3 regions of the Streptomyces sp. MAI_2237 genome follow, and region 3 is predicted to be linked to each of the others. Evidence: riboswitches for the same ligand, from Rfam matches in the RefSeq annotation. Region 3 holds a riboswitch; each other region holds the start of a gene.

What was found. A riboswitch is a leader RNA that binds a small molecule or an ion and turns the genes downstream of it on or off. The one in region 3 is predicted to bind cyclic di-AMP.
Region 1: linked by a shared signal. The riboswitch ahead of LN251_RS26880 (M23 family metallopeptidase) and the one ahead of LN251_RS17815 (NlpC/P60 family protein) in region 3 are both predicted to bind cyclic di-AMP.
Region 2: linked by a shared signal. The riboswitch ahead of LN251_RS10615 (transglycosylase family protein) and the one ahead of LN251_RS17815 (NlpC/P60 family protein) in region 3 are both predicted to bind cyclic di-AMP.

The regions. Positions count from the first base shown of each region.
Region 1 is NZ_JAJPGQ010000003.1:3,610,254-3,617,627, reverse strand. Features, by position in the region: gene LN251_RS26905 (ATP-binding protein) at 1-187, opposite strand, end outside; gene LN251_RS26900 (MBL fold metallo-hydrolase) at 884-2,140, opposite strand; gene LN251_RS26895 (Glu/Leu/Phe/Val dehydrogenase dimerization domain-containing protein) at 2,484-3,662, shown strand; gene LN251_RS26890 (TetR/AcrR family transcriptional regulator) at 3,797-4,417, shown strand; gene LN251_RS26885 (SGNH/GDSL hydrolase family protein) at 4,457-5,242, opposite strand; gene LN251_RS26880 (M23 family metallopeptidase) at 5,495-6,415, opposite strand; cyclic di-AMP (ydaO/yuaA leader) riboswitch at 6,420-6,585, opposite strand; gene LN251_RS26875 (alpha-galactosidase) at 6,893-7,374, opposite strand, start outside.
Region 2 is NZ_JAJPGQ010000003.1:76,551-83,924, forward strand. Features, by position in the region: gene LN251_RS10605 (FtsB family cell division protein) at 1-242, opposite strand, end outside; gene eno (phosphopyruvate hydratase) at 351-1,637, opposite strand; gene LN251_RS10615 (transglycosylase family protein) at 2,037-2,717, opposite strand; cyclic di-AMP (ydaO/yuaA leader) riboswitch at 2,721-2,891, opposite strand; gene LN251_RS10620 (transglycosylase family protein) at 3,087-4,058, opposite strand; gene LN251_RS10625 (cytochrome P450 family protein) at 4,214-5,479, opposite strand; gene LN251_RS10630 (nucleoside triphosphate pyrophosphohydrolase) at 5,613-6,632, opposite strand; gene LN251_RS10635 (SurA N-terminal domain-containing protein) at 6,885-7,374, opposite strand, start outside.
Region 3 is NZ_JAJPGQ010000003.1:1,596,346-1,603,719, forward strand. Features, by position in the region: gene LN251_RS17795 (ATP-binding protein) at 1-1,167, shown strand, start outside; gene LN251_RS17800 (LuxR C-terminal-related transcriptional regulator) at 1,164-1,883, shown strand; gene LN251_RS17805 (NlpC/P60 family protein) at 1,887-2,960, opposite strand; gene LN251_RS17810 (hypothetical protein) at 3,371-3,724, shown strand; gene LN251_RS17815 (NlpC/P60 family protein) at 3,785-4,951, opposite strand; cyclic di-AMP (ydaO/yuaA leader) riboswitch at 4,960-5,131, opposite strand; gene pcrA (DNA helicase PcrA) at 5,374-7,374, shown strand, end outside.

The DNA.
Region 1 (7,374 bases), 2.0 Mb from region 3:
GGATCGTGAACAGGACGGCCGCGCTGGCGCTCAGGGCGACCGCGACGGGCGGCAGCACGGCGAGCCTGAGCAGTTGGGGCCGTATGTGCGTTTCGGGCAGCGAGGGCGCTGTGCGGGCGACCGGTCGTCCGTGCCGTCCGCCCTCGCGGCGGTCTGCGCGTGCGGCCGGTGCGCGGAGGTGAGACATCGGATTCCTCGTCGTGCTGGTCCGTCGGTGCCTGGGGCGCGGGTGTGCGCGGTTGGGGCATGCGCCGTCGTGTCGGTCGAGAGGGGGACAGGAATGCGGCCCCGCATCGCCCGACGGACACTCACAGTAGTCGCCAAGGCATCATGTGCGGTGGGCAGTTGACAAAGTCCCCCGCAGAGCGTCCCGCTCTGGTATGAGGCGTCGTACGACAGACCGATAAACCCAGGGAGTCGACGATCCCACTCAAGAAGGGATCGATCAGAGCTGGTCAGAAGCGGTCACGGCGATACAGGGGTCACTTCGCCGTCATTGCGGCGCCGGGGAGGATTCGCCTGCGGTCACCGATCGCCCTCTGTCCGCTCACCGACCCGACCGGACCGTTTCGCCCTCTTTTCCGCCCGCCGGAGTCACCCCCTGAACGTCACTGTCCGTGTCAACCGCAGGGAGCGAGCATCACCCGGCAGAGGGTCGTGAAGCAGGGGTATACGAGACGGGGCCGCCGTGATCCGGGCTGCCCGAACCGCGGGCCGCCGCCCTCACCGGCCGGCCGCGACCCGCCGTCCTCACCGTCGTCCGCCGAACTCGCCGACCGGCTGCTGGGCCGTACCGACCTCGACCTGATCGACATGGGCGGCGGGCCGCACCCGCCTTTTCATCACCCATGGCGGCCCGCGGCCGCCTCACCCGGAGCCGGGCTCACCCGGCGGCGACCGCCTCCGGCTCCCCCGTGCCCTCGTCCGCGCCGCGGTCCGAGTCGTGCTGGGTGGCGCTCTGAGCGTCGACCGCCGAGGCCGCCGTCGTCTTGATCGCCGCACCCGTGAGGGCCGTCGGCCAGCCGCCCTCGGGAGCCAGGGCCACCGCGCGCCACCACGGGTCCGAGGGGACCGTGTCGGCGGTGGGCTCGAAGGGCTCGCCGGGGCGGGGCAGGGCGATACGGGAGCCGGTGGCGTGGGCGGCCTCGACGGTGCCCTCGCCGGGCTCGGCCCACGGGTGGGGCGCCAGGTTGAAGGTGGCCCAGTGGATCGGCAGCATCACGCCGTGCGGCCGGCCGCCCTGGAGGTCGAGGTGGGCGCGCATGCCCTCCTCGGGCGTCATGTGGATGTCGGGCCAGAACTCGGAGTACGCGCCGATCTGGATCATCGTGGCGTCGAAGGGGCCGTGCTCGGCGCCGATGTCCCGGAAGCCGTCGAAGTAGCCGGTGTCACCGCTGTGGTAGACGCGGTGCTCGTCCCCGGCGACTGCCCAGGACGCCCACAGGGTGTGCTGGGTGTTGCGCATCCCGCGGCCGCAGAAGTGGCGGGCCGGAGTGGCGGTCAGCGTGAGGCCGCCGACCTTCGTCGCCTCGTTCCAGTCCAGCTCGCGCAGCCGGTCGGCGGAGACGCCCCAGTGTTCGAGGTGGGCGCCGACGCCGAGCGGGACGGCGAAGAGGGTGTCCGTGTCGGCCAGCGCCTTGATGGTGGGCAGGTCCAGGTGGTCGTAGTGGTCGTGCGAGATGACGACGACGTCGACCGGACCGAGCGCGGCCAGCGGCAACGGCACCGGGTGCACCCGCTTGGGGCCGACGAACGGGAACGGGGAGCAGCGCTGACCCCAGACGGGGTCGAAGAGCACCCGGTGGCCGTCGATCTCCGCGTGCACGCTGGAGTGCCCCATCCAGGTGAGCCGCAGCCCGGTGGCGGGCGGCTTCGCGAGGTCGGCGAGCGTGGTGGCGTGCACCGGCACGGTCCCCCGGGGCGCGCGGCGGGGCCGCTCGTCCTTGTCGAAGTAGATCTTCGCGAAGTCCACCATCGACAGGGAGGGGCGGCCCGTCGATCCGCCGGGATTCTGGAAGACCCCGTCCTTGAAGTGGGGGGATCTGCGGATGCGTGCCAGGCGCTCACCGGAGGGATCCGCGCCGAAAGCCTCGGGCTGCAGCGCCTTGAGCCCGGAGCTCAGGGGACGGAAACCGGACACGGTACCTCCAGGTGGAGTCGGTGAGGCATTCCATTATGGTCGGCGGCACTGACAGCACCCGGGTCGTGCGGTCCCGGCGGGCTCTTTCCAAGGAAAGCCCAAAGATCGGGACGCTCGCGACCGCTGCCAGGCGCAGGTCTGCTGCCACTCCGGTGAGAACCGGCGATCTCCGGTGCCCATTCCCGTCGCCGGCACGGAACCCCGTCGGCGAGGTGAGGACGCCGGCCCCGCGTTTTCGTTGACAACCGGAAGCACCCTCTCGATACTGACCGACGATTCAGTAACGCCCTCCCCTTCCGCACCGCCCGGTCCGCCGCCTGATCGCCGTCTCCGAGGAGACCCCATGACCGCTCCCCTGATGTCGCTCACCTGGACCGACCATGTCACCGGCCGCCAGGGCTTCCTGGTCGTCGACCGTCTGGTGCGCGGCGTCGCCAGCGGCGGACTGCGGATGCGCGAGGGATGCACGCTGGACGAGGTCGCCGGGCTCGCGCGCGGGATGACCATGAAGGAGGCGCTGCACTACGACCCCGAGGGGCGTTACGTCCCGCTGGGCGGCGCCAAGGGCGGCATCGACTGCGATCCCCGGGAGGCGGGGGCGTACGGGCTGCTGGTGCGCTACCTGCGGGCCATGAGGCCGTACATCGAAGCCTTCTGGACCACGGGTGAGGACCTCGGCCTGACCCAGGACACGGTGGACCGGGCGGCGGCCGAGGCGGGGCTCGTCTCCTCGATCCAGGCGGTGTATCCGCTGCTCGACGACGAGGTGACGGCCAGGCGGCGGCTCGCGGACGCGTTCGCCGTGGAGGTGGACGGCATCGGGCTGGACGAGCTGGTGGGCGGCTGCGGCGTCGCGGAGTCGGTGCTGGCCGCCCTGGACCGGGCGGGCGTGCCGCACGCGGGGACGCGGGTCGCCGTGCAGGGCCTGGGCACCATGGGCGGGGCCACGGCGCGCTTCCTCGCGCGCGCGGGGCTCACGGTCGTCGCGGTGGCCGACATCAAGGGCACCGTCGCGAACCCCGCCGGGCTCGACGTGGAGGCGCTGCTGGCGGCGCGCGACGGGTACGGCACCGTGGACCGGGCGGTGTTGCGGCCCGGGGACCGCGAACTGCCCGGCGACGCCTGGCTGGCGGCCGAGGCGGAGGTGCTGGTGCCGGCGGCCGTCTCGTACGCGATCGACACCGCCGACCAGGAGCGGGTCAAGGCCCGTTGGGTGGTCGAGGCGGCCAATATGCCCGTACTGCCGGAGGCGGAGGAGCTGTTGGCCGTGCGCGGTGTCACCGTGCTGCCCGACGTCGTCGTCAACTCCGGTACCAACGCCTGGTGGTGGTGGACCCTGTTCGGCGACATCGGCCCGGACGCGGAGGAGGCGTTCGCCCACACGCGTCGCTCGATGCGCGCCCTGGTCGAGCTGATGCTGGCCCGCGCGGAGACCGACGGCACGACCCCGCGCGCGGCGGCCCACGCCATCGCCGCCGACCGGCTGCCGGTGATCGCGGAGCGGTTCGGCTGGTACCGCTGACGGGAGCGGGCGAAGGACCGGCCGACCTGCGGCGGCCTTCAGGCAACGCCCCGTCCAGGAGCACGTGCACCGCTCTGCCCGAAAAGGCCGAACCACGACGGCGGTCGAGGGCGCGGCGCGGATAGGGTGACCGCGTGGCGAGAGTGCGGTTGAGCGTGGCCGAGCGGCGTGAGGAACTGCTGCGGGCGGCCATCGAGCAGATCGAGAAGCGGGGCGTGGCGGCGGTCCGGATCGCCGACGTGGCGTCCGCGCTCGGCGTCAGCAACGCCCTGGTGCTGTACCACTTCTCGACGAAGGAGAAGCTGGTCGCCGCCGCGTTCGCCTACGCCGCCGAGGACGACCTGGCCCATCTGCGCAAGCTGCTCGGCCGTCGCACCACGGCGCTACGGCGACTGCGCGCCGCCGTGCGCTGGTACGCGCCGACCGGCCAGGCCAAGGGCTGGCGGCTGTGGATCGAGGGCTGGGCGGCGGCGCTGCGCGAGCCCGCGCTGCGGGAGGTGGCGCAGGACCTCGACAAGCGGTGGAAGGCGGCGCTCGCCGAGGTCGTCGCGGAGGGCGTCGCCGCGGGTGAGTTCCGGTGCCCCGACCCCTTCGGCGCGGCCCTGCGCCTGACGGCCCTGCTGGACGGGCTGGCGGTGCAGCTGACCTCGTACGCCGGTGCCGTCTCGCGGACCCGGGCGCAGGAGTGGGTGGACGAGGCGCTGGCACGCGAACTGGGCCTGGACCGCGCGGCGTTGACCGCATCGCAGGCGTGAGGCCCCCGGTACGCACCGGGGGCCTCATTCCGCCGGGCGTCAGGCGACGGAGGCGATCCGGGTCCTGATGTCCTCGGGTGACAGGGCGCCCTTCGCCGTGACGTGGTCGCCGGACGACTCGCCGCGCAGCCGGCGCCCGATCCACGGCACCAGGTACTCGCGGGCCCACTGCACGTTGTCCCGCCGCATCTCCAGGGTGCCCCGCGGCGGGAGCGGCGGCCAGGGCTGGTCGGGGTCTGCCGGGATCTCCAGGCCGAGGACCTGCCCGGCGCGCAGCGCCACGCGCGTGTGCCCCTCGGGCGAGAGGTGGAGCCGGTCGCCGTCCCAGGCCCTGCGGTCCTGGACCGAACGCAGCGACCACAGGTCGAGCACGGGGCAGCCGTACCGGTCGGCGATGGCCCGTACATGGCCGTTGTAGGTGGCGATCTTGCCGCGCAGGTGCTTGAGCACGGGCACGCCACGGGTGTCGAACCCGGTCGTCACCATGACGGTGCCGGCGACTTCGGTGAGCCGGGCGACGGCCCGCTCGAACCGCTCGGCGACCTCGTCGGGGTCGGTGCCCGGCCGGATGATGTCGTTGCCGCCCGCGCAGAAGGAGACCAGGTCCGGGGCGAGCGCCACGGCCTGCGGGAGCTGGTCCGCCACGATCTGGTCGAGGAGTTTGCCGCGCACGGCGAGGTTCGTATAGCTGAAGTCACCCTCGGGGCGCCGGTCCGCGAGGAGTACCGCGAAGCGGTCCGCCCAGCCGACGAAGGCCCCGTCGGGGCCGGGGTCGCCGACGCCCTCGGTGAAGCTGTCCCCCACCGCGACGTACGACCCGATCACTGATCTGCTGTCACTCTTCGAATCGTCTGCCACGCCCGTCATGATTCACCTTCCAATGTGACCTACGCGACCGTAGGCAGGGCTTGACGGGCGGTGAGATAAGCCACTCCTAAAGTGTTGACCAAGGTCGGAATAACGCCTCGACCAGCACGGTTGACGGGTTGACCATCGGCAGGCGCACACACCGAAGGCCGGACCCGGGGATCGGGGTCCGGCCTTCGGCGGCGTGTCGGGCGGCGTGGCGGCGGGGGGTCAGCCGACGGCGACGCCCTTGGAGCGGAGGTAGGCGACCGGGTCCACGTCGGAGCCGTAGTCCGGCGTGGTCCGGATCTCGAAGTGCAGGTGCGGGCCGGTGACGTTGCCCGTCGCGCCGGAGAGGCCGACCTGCTGGCCCGGGCTCACGCTCTGGCCGGCCGAGACGGAGAGCTGCGAGAGGTGCGCGTACTGGGCGTAGTAGCCGTCGGCGAGCCGGATGACGACCTGGTTGCCGTACGCGCCGCCCCAGCCGGCGGAGACGACGGTGCCCGCGCCCACGGCCTTGAGGGAGGTGCCGGTGGGGACGACGAAGTCGACGCCGGTGTGGTAGCCGCTGGACCACATGCTGCCGGCCACGCGGTAGCCGGTGCCGACGGTCGCGCCGGAGACGGGGAGCTGGAAGCCGGTGGCGGCGGTGGTGGTCGCCGTGGCGCTCCGGGTGGTGGCCTTGCCCGCGGAGGAGGAGCGCTCCTTGGACGGGGCCGGGCGCTGCGCGGAGGAGGACTTGGTGGTGCCCGTCGCGGCCTTCTTGCCGATCGTGAGCTTCAGACCCGGGTGGATCAGCGACGGGTCGTCGCCGACGGCGTCGCGGTTGTCGGTGTAGAGCTTGTGCCAGCCACCGCTGACGTGCTGCTCCTCGGCGATCTTCGAAAGGTAGTCACCGGAGCGCACCGAATAGACGTGCACCGCCTTTTCGGAGGCGGTGTTCTTCTTTTCGGTCGTCTTCTTCACGGTATTCGGAAGGACCTGCACGGCCTTTTCCGAAACCGACTGGGAAGCGGACTGGGCGGTGGCCGCGTGGGCGCCGGTGGCACCCATCAGCGGGAGGGCGAGCGCGGCGCCGCCGGTTCCGGCGACGGCTATGGAGCGGGTGAAGCGCTGGGGCTTCGGGCGGCGGTGCTTACCCTTCGCGGGCATGGCGAATTCCTCTCCGGCGCCTGCGAGGTGAGCTGTCGGGTGCGGGCTGGAGATGCCCGGCCGCGCGCTGGTCGCGGCTGTACCCCTAGCCGTTCCGGAGACCGGAACAGGCGTTGTACCTGTGGGTCCCCCGCTCCTGCCGTTCACGGGTGAGTTGGTGCGGGCTCCGGGCGGCGGCAGGATTGGGCGTCCGTCCGGATTGGTGTGGAACGTAAGCGACGAGGACGCGAGGGGACAAGCGACGGTTCCCCGCGAATGCGTTTCCCTTGATCCTCCGCGGAAATTCACGGTCACTCTCCGTGAATTTCCGCTTCGTCCGGCGCGTCAATCCGCAGGAATGACAGAGCGATTACGTGAGCATGACGAGGTACGCACCGTCACGGCTATGACGCTGCTCACGTGACGCTGCTCCAGCTTCCCTTGCTGCGGCGCGAGTTGGAATGAAGCAGAACCAACGCGCCAATTCGGACACAAGAGTCAGATGCGGCGCAGTCGGAGAACTGCCGCATCAAGGTCGCCCCGCAGTCCGGTTCGCAGTCCGTGATGCAGCAATACGGCACCTCGATACACTTCGCCCGTTTCGAGGCATTCGTACGATGCGGTCGGGTCGAGGGCCCGCAGCCGCAGGGCCGGTACAGGCTCGCCGTAGCTCTGCGCCTGCAGCCAGGCGAGGACGACCGTCTCGTCCCCGCGCGTGTACTGCACCGCGCTCAGCCCGCCCGTCGGCGGCCTCAGACGGTGGAGCTCGCCGTGCTGGACGAGCGGCCGGATCACCTTGTACAGGCCGACCCAGTCGCGGGCCTCGGCCAGTTCCTCCTCGGTCCACTGCGTGAGGTCCCCACCCACGCCGAGGACTCCGGCCATGGCACTGACGAACCGGAAGCGCAGCGAGCTGACGCGCCCGTTGAGCTGGGTGTTGGGGCTGTCGGTGACCCAGGCGGCCATCACGCGCGCGGGGT
Region 2 (7,374 bases), 1.5 Mb from region 3:
TGCTGCTTCTGGCGCTCCAGGTCGGAGATCTCGGCGCGCTGGGAGACGTACTGCCTTATCGGATAGGCGAGGGCCACGACGAGGGTGCACAGCACCAGGGCCAGCAGCGCGGCCCGGCCCGTCAGCCGGGAGCGGCGGGCCTGCCGTTTGGTCTGGGAGCGGTAGACCCGGGCCGCCGTCTGCTCGCCGAGCAGCCTGAGCCTGGTCGCGGTGGAGAACCGGTCCCGGTCCTTCACGGCCATGTCCGCGCCTCCCGTTCATGCCGTTCACACGTGCGTACGTCCCCGCACACGGTACGGGACCGGTACGGGGACGTACGTACGACTGGCGCAGGATTGACCCTTTGCGGCTCAGCCCTTGAAGCGCGGGAAGGCGCTGCGGCCGGCGTACACCGCGGCGTCGTCGAGGATCTCCTCGATGCGCAGCAGCTGGTTGTACTTGGCGACGCGCTCGGAGCGCGCCGGGGCGCCGGTCTTGATCTGGCCGCAGTTGGTGGCGACGGCGAGGTCGGCGATGGTGACGTCCTCGGTCTCGCCGGAGCGGTGGGACATCATGCACTTGAAGCCGTTGCGCTGGGCGAGCTCCACGGCGTCCAGGGTCTCGGTCAGCGAACCGATCTGGTTCACCTTGACCAGCAGGGCGTTGGCGGTGCCCTCCTCGATGCCGCGGGCCAGGCGCTCGGGGTTGGTGACGAACAGGTCGTCGCCGACGATCTGCACCTTGTCGCCGAGCTTGTCCGTGAGGACCTTCCAGCCGGCCCAGTCGTCCTCGAACAGCGGGTCCTCGATGGAGACGAGCGGGTAGGCCGCCACGAGCTCCTCGTAGTACTCCGTCATCTCGGCGGCCGAGCGGTCCTTGCCCTCGAACTGGTACTTGCCGTCCTTGTAGAACTCGGAGGCGGCGACGTCGAGCGCGAGGGCGATCTGCTCGCCGGGGACGTACCCGGCCTGCTTGATGGCCTCGAGGATCAGGTCCAGGGCGTCGCGGTTGGAGCCCAGGTTCGGGGCGAAGCCGCCCTCGTCGCCGAGGCCGGTGGCCAGGCCCTTGGACTTCAGCACGGACTTGAGCGTGTGGTAGACCTCGGCGCCCCAGCGCAGGGCCTCGGAGAAGGTCTCCGCGCCGATCGGGGCGATCATGAACTCCTGGATGTCCACGTTGGAGTCGGCGTGCGAGCCGCCGTTCAGGATGTTCATCATCGGCACCGGCAGCAGGTGCGCGTTCGGGCCGCCCAGGTAGCGGAAGAGCGGGAGGTCGCTGGCCTCGGAGGCGGCGTGGGCGACGGCGAGCGAGACGCCGAGGATGGCGTTGGCGCCGAGCGAGCCCTTGTTGTCGGTGGCGTCCAGGTCGAACATGGCCTGGTCGATCAGGCGCTGCTCGGTGGCGTCGTAGCCGACCAGCTCCGGGCCGATCTGCTCGATGACGGCGAGGACGGCCTTCTCGACGCCCTTGCCCTTGTAGCGGTTGGGGTCACCGTCGCGGAGCTCGATGGCCTCGAAGGCGCCCGTGGAGGCACCGGACGGGACGGCGGCACGACCCGTGCTGCCGTCGTCGAGGCCGACCTCGACCTCGACGGTGGGGTTCCCTCGCGAGTCGAGGATTTCCCGGGCTACGACGACGTCGATGGACGGCACGAGCATCTCCTTCTTGGATGTGACGCTGGTTGTGCGGGGCACGCGGGCCTTTTTAGGCCCTACCTCGGCCTTGCGACTAGAGCCTAACCGCCCCGGGGCCATCGGCCAGCCGACCGACCGTCCCGTGGACAAGGACAGACGGTACCTATTGTTCACGTGCGGAACAAAGGCGGGTGAACACAGCATGTATCCCGGGCGACGACGCGCCGGCCACGGGCAGGCGCCGGACAGACGGCGGGCAGGCGGCGGGCAGGCGCCGGACAGGCGGCGGGCAGAGAAAAGCCCCGCTCCGGTGCGTACGGGGGAAGACGCACCGGAGCGGGGAGCCCGTGGGGACGGGGGTGGCCCTCACGCACCTCCACGGTGGGGGACACGGATGTGCGGGGCCTGTAGGTCGGCTGTGCCTTACTTCAGGTGCAGCTGCTGACCCGGGTAGATCAGGTTGGCGTCCTGGACGATGCCCTTGTTCAGGTCGAACAGCTTCTTCCAGCCGCCCTTGACCTTGTGCGCGGTGGCGATGGAGCTGAGGGTGTCGCCCTTGACGACCTTGTACTCGCCGTCGCCCTTCTTGACCTTCTTGCCGGTCGGGGTGGTGACGGTCTTGGTCGACTTCTTGGGGGCCGGACGCTCGGAGGACCGCGAGGCCTGCTGCTCGGTGGTCGAGCGGGTGGTGCTGCTCGACGAGCCGGTGGAGGCGCTGGAGCCGTTGTAGGCGGCGCTGGACAGGCCCGTGCCGCAGACCGGCCAGGCGCCCTTGCCCTGGGAGGCGAGAACCTTCTCGGCGACGGCTATCTGCTGCGCCTTGGAGGCCTGGTTGGCCTGCGCGGCGTAGGCGGTGCCGCCGTACGCGGCCCAGGTGGAGGCGGAGAACTGCAGACCGCCGTAGTAGCCGTTGCCGGTGTTGATGGACCAGTTGCCACCCGACTCGCACTGGGCGACCGCGTCCCACTCGGATGCGGTGGCGGCGGAGGCGTTGCCGGCCGCCATCAGCGGGGCGGCGATGGCGACACCGGTGACACCGGCGAGCGCGGCGGCGCGGGTGGCCTTGGACGGACGACGGTGCTTGCCCTTGCTGGAAAACAGCATGGTGGATCCCCTCACCGACGCCTGCGAGGTGAGCTGTCGGGTTCGGGCCGGTTGAGTTGCCCGGCCGCGGACTCGCTCTCGCGAGCCGCGGCTACACCCCGAGCCACCACCGTCAACCACCCGGTGGGGCACTTACCTTGGGTCCCCCGCTCCTGCCTACGGCGCTGTGAAGCGACGACTGTTCCCGTACGGCCGCTGGCAGGATTCGGCGTTGCGGCAGACGGGGCTCGGGTTGCCGAGCGGTCACGACCGTAGACACGGAATCCGCTGAATTTCAAAGACGATCAGGGCCTCTGAGACTCATCCCACACTTTCACCAAACCGGACATTCAGCGCGAAGTGTGACGTGAACTCCCGCCTCATTTGGCCCTATTCGGCAGGGAGATCGAGGGTCTGACCGGTGAAGATGTGGTTCGGGTCGGTACCGATGGCCTGCTTGTTCGCGTCGTAGAGGGCGCGCCATCCGCCGTCCACGTCAAGGGAGTCGGCGATGGAGGCGAGAGTGTCGCCGGTGTGCACGGTGTAGGAGTCGCGCCCGGCGGGCTTCACGCCGCTTTCGTCGGCGCTGACTCCGCGGTGCTTGCCAGTGCCGCCGTCGGCGGTCGTGGAGTCGACCGCTCCCGTGTCGACGAGGCTCCAGGAACCCAGCGCCTGCCGGGAATTGTCCGACTCGTCACTCTTCGACCGGTCACCGGAAGAGCCGCCGGCCTCTTGAGAGTCACTCGGGGCGGAGGTGGAGGGCGAGGCCGACTTGCCTGATTTGCTCGACTTACCGGTGGAATGAGAAGAAGAGCCGGGAGTGGCCGAGGGCGAACCGGACGCGTCCGACGAGGCGGAACCGTCGGAGGGGTCGCTCGACGCGGTACCCGACGAATTGGACAAACCGGTGGAGTCCGAACTGTCCGACGAACCGGATGAGTCGGACGAGCCGTCCCCGATGCCGGTGTCCACGTCAGCCGAACCGGAGTCCTTGCTCAGTCCCGACGTCAGCCCACAGGTGTGGAAGGCGCCGACGCCTTCGGCGTCCAGAAGCTTCTCCGCGACGGCTATCTGCTGGTTGCGGCTGGCCAGGTCGGGCCGGGAGGCGTAGTCGAGGCCGCCGTACTTCTCCCAGTCCGCCTGAGAGAGCTTCAGACCGCCGTAGAAGCCGCTGCCGCTGTTCTCGCTCCAGGAGCCACCCGTCTCGCACTGCGCCACCTTGTCCCAGGTGGTCCCGTCGGCGGCGCTGGCGCCGCCTGCCGCGAACAGCGGGATCGCGATGGCGGAGCCGGTCACTCCGGCCGCGACGAGGAGAGCCGGAGCCTGGCGGGGGCGACGGTGACGACCGTTCCCGGAGAGCATGCGGAGGGCCTTTCGCGAGACAGCAGTGACCGCGGCGCGTGAAGCTTGGGCCAAACCTTCGCGCCGCTGTTGATCCGTGAACGTAGCGGCAACCGATCACTTGTCACAAGTTAATGCCGCGTAGATCACGTGAAGATCACATAGTTGAACGCGTGTCATGTTTGCGCGGTCGGCCGCGACGCCTCGACCGGGGTGAACTCGACCGGCAGTGTGCGCAGTCCGCGCATGATGAGCCCGCCCCGCCACCTCAACTCCCCCGGATCCCCGGCCAGTCGGAGGTCCGGCAGCCGGGTGAGAAGCGTCGCGAGGGCGGTCTGGCCCTCCAGCCTGGCCAGCGGGGCGCCGAGGCAGTAGTGGATGCCATGGCCGTACCCCAGATGCTGGTTGTCACGCCGGGACAGGTCGAGGGTGTCGGGGTCGGTGAAGCGGGCGGGGTCGCGATCGGCGGCGGCGAGTACGACGAGGACGGGGTCGCCGGCCGCGATGTCCTGTCCGCCGATGGTGAGCGGCTCGGTCGCGAACCGCCATGTGGCGAGCTCCACCGGGCCGTCGTAGCGCAGGAGTTCCTCCACGCCGGTCTCCAACAGGCCGCGCTCGCCCGCCGCGAGGGAGGTCTGCAGGCGGCTCCGCTGCTCGGGGTGGGTGAGAAGGGCGAAGGTGCCGTTGCCGATGAGGTTGACGGTGGTCTCGAAGCCCGCGAAGAGCAGGATGAACGCCATCGCCGCGGCCTCGTTCTCGGTGAGGTGCTCGCCGTGGTCGGAGGCGCGGATCAGACCGGAGATGAGGTCCTCACCGGGGGCGGGGGTGTCCGGGAGGACGGCGCGCTTGCGGTGGATGAGGTCGGCGAGATAGCCGCGCATCTTCTTCACCGACCGCGCCACCCCGCCCCTGGGGCCGCCCTGATGCCGGATCATCATGCCCGCCCAGTCCCGGAAGTCGTCCTGGTCCTCGCGGGGGACGCCGAGCAGGTCGCAGATCGCGTAAATGGGCAGCGGGAAGGCGAACTCGTGGATGAGGTCGGCCTCACCCTTCGCCGCGAACCCGTCGATGAACTGATCGGTCAACTGCTGGACGCGTGGCGCGAACTCGGCCACCCGGCGAGGCGTGAACGCCTTCGAGACGAGACGCCGCAGCCGGGTGTGGTCGGGCGGGTCGATGTTGAGCAGATGCGTCATCAACTCGGCCTTGCGCTCACCGGGGATGCCCGTCTTGCCCTTGGCGTGGGCGGGCTCGTCGTGGTGGGCCGGGTTCTTGGACAGCCGGTGGTCGGCGAGGGTCTGCTTGGCGTCGGCGTACCGCGTGACCAGCCAGGCCTCGACCCCGCTGGGCAGGGTCGTCCGGTGCACGGGGGCGTGCGCGCGCAGCCAGGCGTAGGCGGGGTAGGGGTCGGTGGCGAACTCCCAGGTGAAGAGGTCGGGCATCGCGGGGGCGGGGGTGTCGGGGCTGGGCCGGTCGGTCACTCCCCGACCGTATCCGGGATTTCCCGGCGGGCCGCCCTCGCGCCCGGCCGGCCCGCGCCGGCGGCCCCGCGGTACCGCTCCCGCGGCGACGGCACTACGCGTCGAGCCCCTCCGCTGCCCGGACCGCGTCCCGATAAGCCCTCGCCGCCACCCGCAGCGCCGCCTCCGGGTCCACTCCCTCCGCCTCCGCCCGCGCCGCCAGCGCCAGCAGCTCGTACCCGATGCCCTGCCCGGTGGGCAGCGGCACCTCCAGCCCGGCCGTGCGCACCCGCGAGGCGAGCTTCGCGGCGAGGGCGAGGCCCGGCTGCCCGAGGGGTATGCCGTCCGTCACCGACTCCCGCTGCTTCTCGATCGCCTTGGTGCGCAGCCAGTGCTCCTTGACCTCCTCCGGGGTCGAGGCGGTCTCGTCGCCGAAGACGTGCGGGTGGCGGTGGATGAGCTTGGCGACGATGCCGCCCGCGACGTCGTCGATGGAGAAGGGGGCGTCCGGGTCCTCCTCGGCGATGCGGGAGTGGAAGACGACCTGGAGCAGGACGTCACCCAGTTCCTCACGCAGCTCGTCTCGGTCGCCGTCCTCGATCGCCTCGACGAGTTCGTAGGCCTCCTCGATGCCGTACTTGGCCAGGCCCTTGTGGGTCTGCTGGGAGGACCAGGGGCACTCGGCGCGGATACGGTCCATGACCTGGACGAGGTCCAGCAGCCGGGCGCCGGGGAGGTCGTAGGAGGCGGGCAGGAGTTCCAGCTCGGGCATGCTCACCCGGCCCGAGCCGGCGAGGCGGGCCAGACCGTCGGTGAGGGCGGGCTCGCCCTCACCCGTGGCGACGACGACCACGGTGCGGCCGCCGGTGCAGGCGGCCACCAGGTCCTCCGCCGTCGGGGACGCGTCGTCGACCCGTATGCCCGCATCCCGCAGATACGGCAGCTGCGGGTGGGCGCCGTCCGCGCACAGCACGCGATCGGCGGAGTGCAGGACCTGCCAGGCGGGCCAGGACAGGAGGCCGGGCGCGACGCGGTGGCTGGTGGTCAGCAGGACGACGCGGCCGGTGGCGAGGGCCTGGTCGGGGTCCTGGTCGGAAGCCGGGTCCGGGGCGGGGTCGAAGCTGGTTGCGTTCACGATTCGAAGCTAACGCACGTCACCGACAGCCCCACGAGTTGTCCACAGGCAGGGGCCGCCGGCGGCCGTCCTCAGGCGGTTGTCCACAGGAGCCGGGGTTCGCCGGGGGCCCGCGTCCACAGGAGCCGGGGTTCGCGGGGGCCCGCGTCCACAGGAGCCGGAGTCCACGGCGGCGGGCGTCCACAGGGGCCCGGAGTCCACGGCGGCGGCGTCCGCAGGGCGCCCGCTCTCGCTGCCGGACCGTTCCTCCGGCTACGCGGTGCCCTTCGAGGCCGCCGTCGTGACCTCCCGCACCCACGGTGTCTCCGCGTCGACACGGCTGCTCTTCTGGACGTTCCAGGCGCCGTACCGCGGGTTGAGGTCCACGTGGAGTTCCTTGGACGCCTTGGCCAGAGCGCCCCAGAAGGCCGGCTTGCTGGTGTCGGTGCCGAGGGTCTGGGCGAGCTTCTGGGCCTCCAGCTGGAGGCGGAGGTTGTCGTCGAGGCGCTTGGGGGCCACGCCGTACTGCTGCAGCCACGCCGTCTCCAGCGCCTTGGAGCCGCCGACCTGCTGCTCCAGGCCGCTGCGCATCTGCTGGATCTCCTTGGTGGTGACGCTCACGCCGTTGTCCTGGGCGGCCCGGTGCAGTACCCGGTCGAGCACCATGTTGTGCAGGGTGTCGCGGGTGAGGCTGCCGGTCTGGGCGACGGCCTGCTTGTACTGGGCGTCGTTCGCCACGGCCGCGCGCTGGGCGGTGCGGACC
Region 3 (7,374 bases):
ATCTGGGTCCGGCTGGTCTTCGTGGGCCTGTTCATGGCGGACGGCCTCGGCGCGCTGCTGTACGCCGCGTTCTGGTTCTTCGTACCGCTCGGCGTCGGCGGAGTCGGCGGGCAGAAGCCCCCGGCGCTCGTCAGCACCGAGACCTCGCCCGACGGCCGCCGGCGGCTCGTGGCCCGCAAACCGGACCGGGGCCAGATCGTCGCGCTGCTCCTCATGGTCGTGCTGGCCCTGGTCTTCGTGGGCAACGTCAAGCTGAGCGGGGGCGTCAAGGCGTATCTGTGGCCCGCCGTCCTCGTCGGCGCGGGCGTCGCCCTGGTGTGGCGCCAGGCGGACAACGCCCGGCGGGCCCGCTGGGTCGAGGTCGGCCGCCGCCGCCGCACGCTCACCCTGCTGCGCGCCGCGGGCGGCGTCCTTCTCGTCACCGCCGGTGTCTCCGGCATCTTCGTCCTCCAGGGCTCCGCCGCCCACCTCGGCTCCGTCCTGCAGGCCGCCCTGGCGGTGCTGGTCGGGATCACGCTCCTGGCCGGGCCCTACCTCGTGCGCATGACGCAGGACCTGTCCGAGGAACGCCTGATGCGCATCCGCGCCCAGGAGCGCGCCGAGGTCGCCGCCCATGTCCACGACTCCGTGCTGCACACCCTGACCCTGATCCAGCGCAACGCGGAGAACGCCGGCGAAGTGCGCCGTCTGGCCCGCGCCCAGGAACGCGACCTGCGCACCTGGCTGTACAAACCGGAGGGCACCGGCAAGGACGAGGCCGACGAGCCCGCCGATCTCGCCGACGCGGTCCGGCGCAACGCCGCCGAGGTCGAGGACAAGCACGGCGTGCCCATCGAGGTCGTCGTCGTCGGCGACTGCCCGCTCGACGAGAGGATCGCGGCGCAGATGCAGGCCGCGCGCGAGGCGATGGTCAACGCCGCCAAGTACGGTGGCGAGGGAGGCGCGGTGCAGGTCTACGCCGAAGTGGAGGGCAAGACGGTGTTCGTGTCGGTGCGGGACCGCGGTCCCGGCTTCGACCTCGACTCGATACCCGCCGACCGCATGGGCGTCAGAGAATCGATCATCGGCCGCATGGAGCGCAACGGCGGCACGGCGCGGCTGCGCGCGGTGCCCGACGGCGGCACGGAGGTCGAGCTGGAGATGGAGAGGGCGGAGAAGACGTCATGAGCGATCCGACCGAGGCGAACGAGCCCGTGGAACCGACCGGCGGGAGCGCCGGCGAGCGGCACGTGCGCGTGGTCCTCGTCGACGACCACCGCATGTTCCGTACCGGCGTCCAGGCCGAGATCGGCCGGACCGACGAGACCGGCGTGGAGGTCGTCGGCGAGGCCGCGGACGTCGACCAGGCGGTCACGGTCATCACCGCGACCCGCCCCGAGGTCGTCCTCCTCGACGTCCACCTCCCGGGCGGCGGCGGCGTCGAAGTGCTGCGCCGCTGCGCCCCGTTGATGGCCGACGCCGAGCGGCCGGTGCGCTTCCTCGCGCTGTCCGTGTCGGACGCGGCGGAGGACGTGATCGGCGTGATCCGCGGCGGCGCCCGCGGCTACGTCACCAAGACGATCACCGGCACCGACCTCGTCAACTCCGTCTTCCGGGTCCAGGAGGGGGACGCCGTGTTCTCCCCGCGGCTGGCCGGCTTCGTCCTGGACGCCTTCGCCTCCACCGACGCCCCGCCGGTCGACGAGGACCTGGACCGTCTCACCCAGCGCGAGCGCGAGGTGCTGCGGCTGATCGCCCGCGGGTACGCCTACAAGGAGATCGCCAAGCAGCTGTTCATCTCGGTGAAGACGGTCGAGTCCCATGTCTCGGCGGTGCTCAGGAAGTTGCAGCTGTCGAACCGGCACGAGCTGACCCGGTGGGCGACGGCCCGGCGGCTGGTCTGAGGCTCACACCACCCGTGTCGCGCCCGCGAAAGGCATCTCGTCGATCGGCGCGATCCGCACCGGAGCCGAGGGGTTCGGGGCGTGGATCATCTGCCCGTTGCCGATGTAGATGCCGACGTGGCTGATGCCCGAGTAGAAGAACACCAGGTCGCCCGGGAGCAGTTCGGAACGCGAGACGCGCCGGCCGGCGTCGATCTGCGCGTACGTCGTGCGGGGCAGCGAGACGCCCGCGGAGCGGTACGCGGACTGGATGAGGCCCGAGCAGTCGAAGGCGTCGGGGCCGGTGGCCCCCCACACGTACGGGCTGCCGAGCTTGGAGTAGGCGTACTGGACGGCCGCCGCGGCACGGGAGTCGGGTGCCTGGGCCGTGGCCGAGCCGGGCGCCTGGAGGCCGACGCGTCCGTCCGTTCCCGACCGGGAGGCGCGGCTCGTACCGCCGCCGTCCAGGCCGAGCCGGGCGCGCTCCTCGGAGGACAGGCCGGACAGCAGCCGACGTGCCGCGTCGAGCTTCCCGGTGATCGTCTTCTTCTGCCGCGCCAGTTCGGCCTGCCGTGCCTTCAGCGAGGTCAGTTCGACGCGGGCGGTCCCGCGCAACTGCTCGATGTCCCGCAGCTGTTGGCGTACGCCCGCGACGGCCGCCGCCTGCCGGGTGCCGACCCGGTCGACGAACTCGGCGTCGTCCAGGTACCGGTTCGGATCGCTGGAGAGGACGAGCTGCAGCGCCGGGTCAAGGCCGCCGCCCCGGTACTGCGCCGCGGCGATCGAACCCAGCGCGTCCCGCGCCGAGTTGAGCTTTTCCGTCTTGCGCGCCGCCTCGTCCCGCAGGGTCGACAGACGGTGTTCGGCGGCCCGCGCCTTCTCCTTGGCGCCGTCGTACTTCTGGGTGGCGGTCTCCGCCTCCAGGTAGAGCCGGTCCACCTTCGCCTTGACCTGCGCCGGAGTCAGCTGGGGTGCGGCCTGTCCGGTCCCCTCGAAGGCCGTCGCGGTCGCGGCGCCCGCCAGGGCGATGGTGAAGGCCGTACGGGCGGTGCTGCCGCCCAGTGCTGATCTCCGACCGGGCTTGCGATGCGCTGCCACCTGGACTGCACGTCCTTTCGTACGACCACCCCCTGCGGGGCGGCTTACGCGTCCGGCGGCGGGCCGCACAGGGGAAGCGGGCCGCCGCCGGACCTTCTCGGCGGTGGTGGCCGACTGCCGCCCCTGGCCCGGGCGGCGGTGGGGAGCCGGTCACCTGGGGAAGGACGCTAAACCCGGCTGTGTCGGTCCGGTAACGCATTGTGCGGAAGTGCCGTGAGTGAGGCGACGGGTGACCGCATCCGACCGCGATCCTGGCCCTGCGCCGTCGGGTTCACACGGTGCGCTGACCGATGTGACGGTTTTCGGGTGGCTCCGGCCGCCGCGGTGCTATGGCGCATATATGCGAGATCGACCGGCGGGGGAGGGCCGGTGTCGAAGGCCCCGGACACCGCTGTCTAAGCTCCGGCCTCATGGACGTACTCATCCATCTCTTCGTCGGCCTGCACATCGTCGGCATCGCCGCACTCCTCGGCGGCTTCCTCACCCAGATGAAGGCGATGGGGCAGGGCACGGCCCGCTTCGTCCCCGGCATGCTGCACGGGGCGCTGACCATGCTGGTCACCGGCGCGATCCTGGTCGGCCTCAACCAGGCCGACGACCATCACGTCAACAACATCAAGATCGGCATCAAGCTGGCCCTGCTGATCGTGATCCTCGGCCTGGTCTATGTGAAGCGGGACGAGGAGACGGTCGACAAGAGCATGTTCGGCCTGGTGGGCGCGCTCACCACGACGAACATCTTCATCGCGGTCCTGTGGACCTGACGCGGGCGCACGGCGGCTGCCGTGCGCCCGCGCCCAGGCCCCGCGTCGGAGCGGCCCGGCTCAGGCCGGCCGCACCACGCTGTGGATGATGGACTCGCCGCCGTAGTAGATCGACTCCTCGCGGACGTACGCGCCCGGCTTCGGGGCGTGGATCATCATGCCGTTGCCGATGTAGATGCCGACGTGGCTGATGTCGTCGTAGAAGAAGATCAGGTCGCCGGGCTGGGCGTCGGTGAGGGAGACGGTGGTGCCGGTGTTCACCTGGTCGTAGGTGGTGCGCGGGAGCGTGACGCCGGCGGCCTTCCAGGCGGCCTGGGTGAGGCCGGAGCAGTCGTAGGAGCCGGGGCCGGTGGCGCCCCAGACGTACGGCTTGCCGATCTGCGCGCGGGCGAAGGCGATCGCCTTCGCCGCCTTGGTGGCGTACGTGGAGTCCGAGGTGCTGGTGCCGGTACCCGTGCCGGTGCCGGAGGTGGACGTGGAGCCGCTGTCCTGGGTGGCGGCCGCCGCCTCGGCCTGCGCGGCCGCCTGCTGCTTGGCCAGCTCGGCGGCCTTGCGGGCGGCCTCCTCCTGCTTCTGCTTCTCGATCTCGGCGAGCCGTGCCTTCTCCTCGGCCGTCAGCTTCGACAGCAGCTCGCGCGCGGAGCTGAGCTTGCGCTGCACCGTGGACTTGGCGGTCTGCAGGTCGCTCTGCGTCCGGGTGAGCGACTCCAGGCTCCGCGAGGCCTCCTCGCGCTTCTTCATCGTCGCCGACTGCTCGGCGAAGTAGTCGTCGACCGCGCTCTTCTGACGTGAGGTCAGCCGGCCCATCAGCTGCGCCTGGTCGAAGTAGTCCTGCGGGGAGTCGGCGAGCAGGAAGGTCGCCGTGTCGGGTGCGGCGGCACCGGTGCGGTACTGGGCGGCGGCGAAGGAACCGAGCTGTTCGCGCTCCTGGTTGAGCTTCTGGGCGCGCTGGGCGACGTCGTCGAGGAGGGTGTCGACCTGCTTGCGCTGCTTGGTCGTCTTCTCCTTGGCCGCGTTGTACTTCTCGGTGGCCGACTCGGCCTGGCGGTAGAGGTCGTCGACCTTCTTCTCGACCTCCTCGAGGCTGGGCTTGCCGTCGGCGGAGGGTGCTGCGGTGGCCGTCTGGGACAGCAGTGCCACGGAGGTGAGGGCGGCCGTGGCGAGAGCGGGGGTGCGTATGCCTGCTACGCGCGTTCCCGCGGGGCGCGACTTGCGGTGCGACGCCAAGGGAGGCGACTCCTTCCATATTCCGCCTACCGAGTTAGCTGTCGGGTTCGGGCGGGTGGTTCGGAAGGGTTGCCCTACGGTCCGCTCCCCGCAGGGGGGTCGGGCCGATTCACCCCAAGGTCGGTTGGGTCCCCGGCTCCGGACGGCGCGGCGGCGCCCCGGACTCGGCGGAGGCCACGCGGCCCGGCGACGTTCGCCGGTGGGGGTCGTATGGCCTGCGCGGAACGGTAGCCAACTCGTGTGGCCCCTGTGAAGGACGATGTTCGATATGCCCGATACATTTTCGTGACCTTCGGTCAACCTTCCGCCGCTGCTCACGGACGGTGACAAAAGTGTGCGCAGGGTGCGCGGCGCGATCGGATCCGGCGATGTTCTCAGGGCGGCGGCGGGCTGTCAGTGGGGCCCCCTAGACTCGGAGAGCGATGAGCAGCCTCTTTGACGACAGCTTCCTGGCGGACCTCCAGGCCCCCCGCGGCCACGAGGAGCCCCCGCCGCCGCCCGAGGACGATCACACGCCGGAGCCGGTTCCGGACGATCTGTTCGGCGGGAACTTCGACGCGCCGCCGGACCGGGACTCCCACTACCGCGACGGCGCCCCGCGCCCGGCGATCGACCCGGCCGCGCTCCTCGACGGGCTGAACGAGAACCAGCGTGCGGCCGTCGTGCACGCCGGCACGCCCCTGCTCATCGTGGCCGGCGCCGGCTCCGGCAAGACCCGTGTGCTCACCCACCGCATCGCCCACCTCCTCGGCTCGCGGAACGTGCACCCCGGCCAGATCCTCGCGATCACCTTCACCAACAAGGCCGCCGGCGAGATGAAGGAGCGCGTCGAGCAGCTCGTCGGGCCGCGCGCGAACGCGATGTGGGTGATGACCTTCCACAGCGCGTGTGTGCGCATCCTGCGCCGCGAGAGCAAGAAGCTCGGCTTCACGTCCTCGTTCTCGATCTACGACGCCGCCGACTCCAAGCGCCTGATGGCCCTGGTCTGCCGGGACCTGGAGCTCGACCCCAAGCGCTATCCGCCCAAGTCCTTCAGCGCCAAGATCAGCAACCTGAAGAACGAGCTGATCGACGAGGAGGACTTCGCCGCCCAGGCCACCGACGGCTTCGAGAAGACCCTCGCCCAGGCCTACGCCATGTACCAGTCGCGGCTGCGCGAGGCCAACGCCCTCGACTTCGACGACCTGATCATGACGACGGTCAACCTGCTGCGCGCCTTCCCGGACGTCGCCGAGCACTACCGCCGCCGCTTCCGGCACGTCCTGGTCGATGAGTACCAGGACACCAACCACGCCCAGTACGCGCTGGTGCGCGAGCTCGTGGGCACCGGCGCGCACGACGAGGACGTCCCGCCGAACGAACACGACCTCCCGCCCGCCGAACTGTGCGTCGTCGGTGACGCCGACCAGTCGATCTACGCCTTCCGCGGCGCGACGATCCGCAACATCCTCCAGTTCGAGGAGGACTACCCGGACGCGACGACGATCCTGCTGGAGCAGAACTACCGCTCCACCCAGACGATCCTGTCCGCAGCCAACGCGGTCATCGAGCGCAACGAGTCCCGCCGCCCGAAGAACCTGTGGACCAACGCCGGCGCGGGCGCGCGCATCACCGGCTACGTCGCCGACACCGAGCACGACGAGGCGCAGTTCGTCGCCGACGAGATAGACCGCCTCACCGACGCGGGCGACGCGAAGGCCGGCGACGTCGCCGTCTTCTACCGCACCAACGCCCAGTCCCGTGTCTTCGAAGAGGTCTTCATCCGCGTCGGCCTGCCCTACAAGGTCGTCGGCGGCGTCCGCTTCTACGAGCGCAAGGAGGTCCGGGACGTCCTGGCCTACCTCCGGGTCCTCGCCAACCCCGAGGACTCGGTGCCGCTGCGCCGCATCCTCAACGTCCCCAAGCGGGGCATCGGCGAGCGCGCCGAGGCGATGATCGACGCCCTCTCCCAGCGCGAGAAGATCAGCTTCCCGCAGGCCCTGCGCCGCGTCGACGAGGCGTACGGCATGGCCGCCCGGTCCACCAACGCCGTGAAGAAGTTCAACACGCTGATGGAGGACCTCCGTACGATCGTCGACTCCGGCGCGGGCCCCGCGACCGTCCTGGAGGCGGTGCTCGAACGGACCGGCTATCTCGCCGAGTTGCAGGCCTCGACCGATCCGCAGGACGAGACCCGGATCGAGAACCTCCAGGAACTCGCGGCCGTGGCACTGGAGTTCGAGCAGGAGACCGCGGAGGGCGAGACCACCGCGGGACTGGCCGACTTCCTGGAGCGGGTGGCCCTGGTCGCCGACTCCGACCAGATCCCGGACGAGGACGAGGACGGCTCCGGCGTCATCACGCTGATGACCCTGCACACCGCCAAGGGCCTGGAGTTCCCGGTGGTCTTCCTCACCGGCATGGAGGACGGCGTCTTCCCGCAC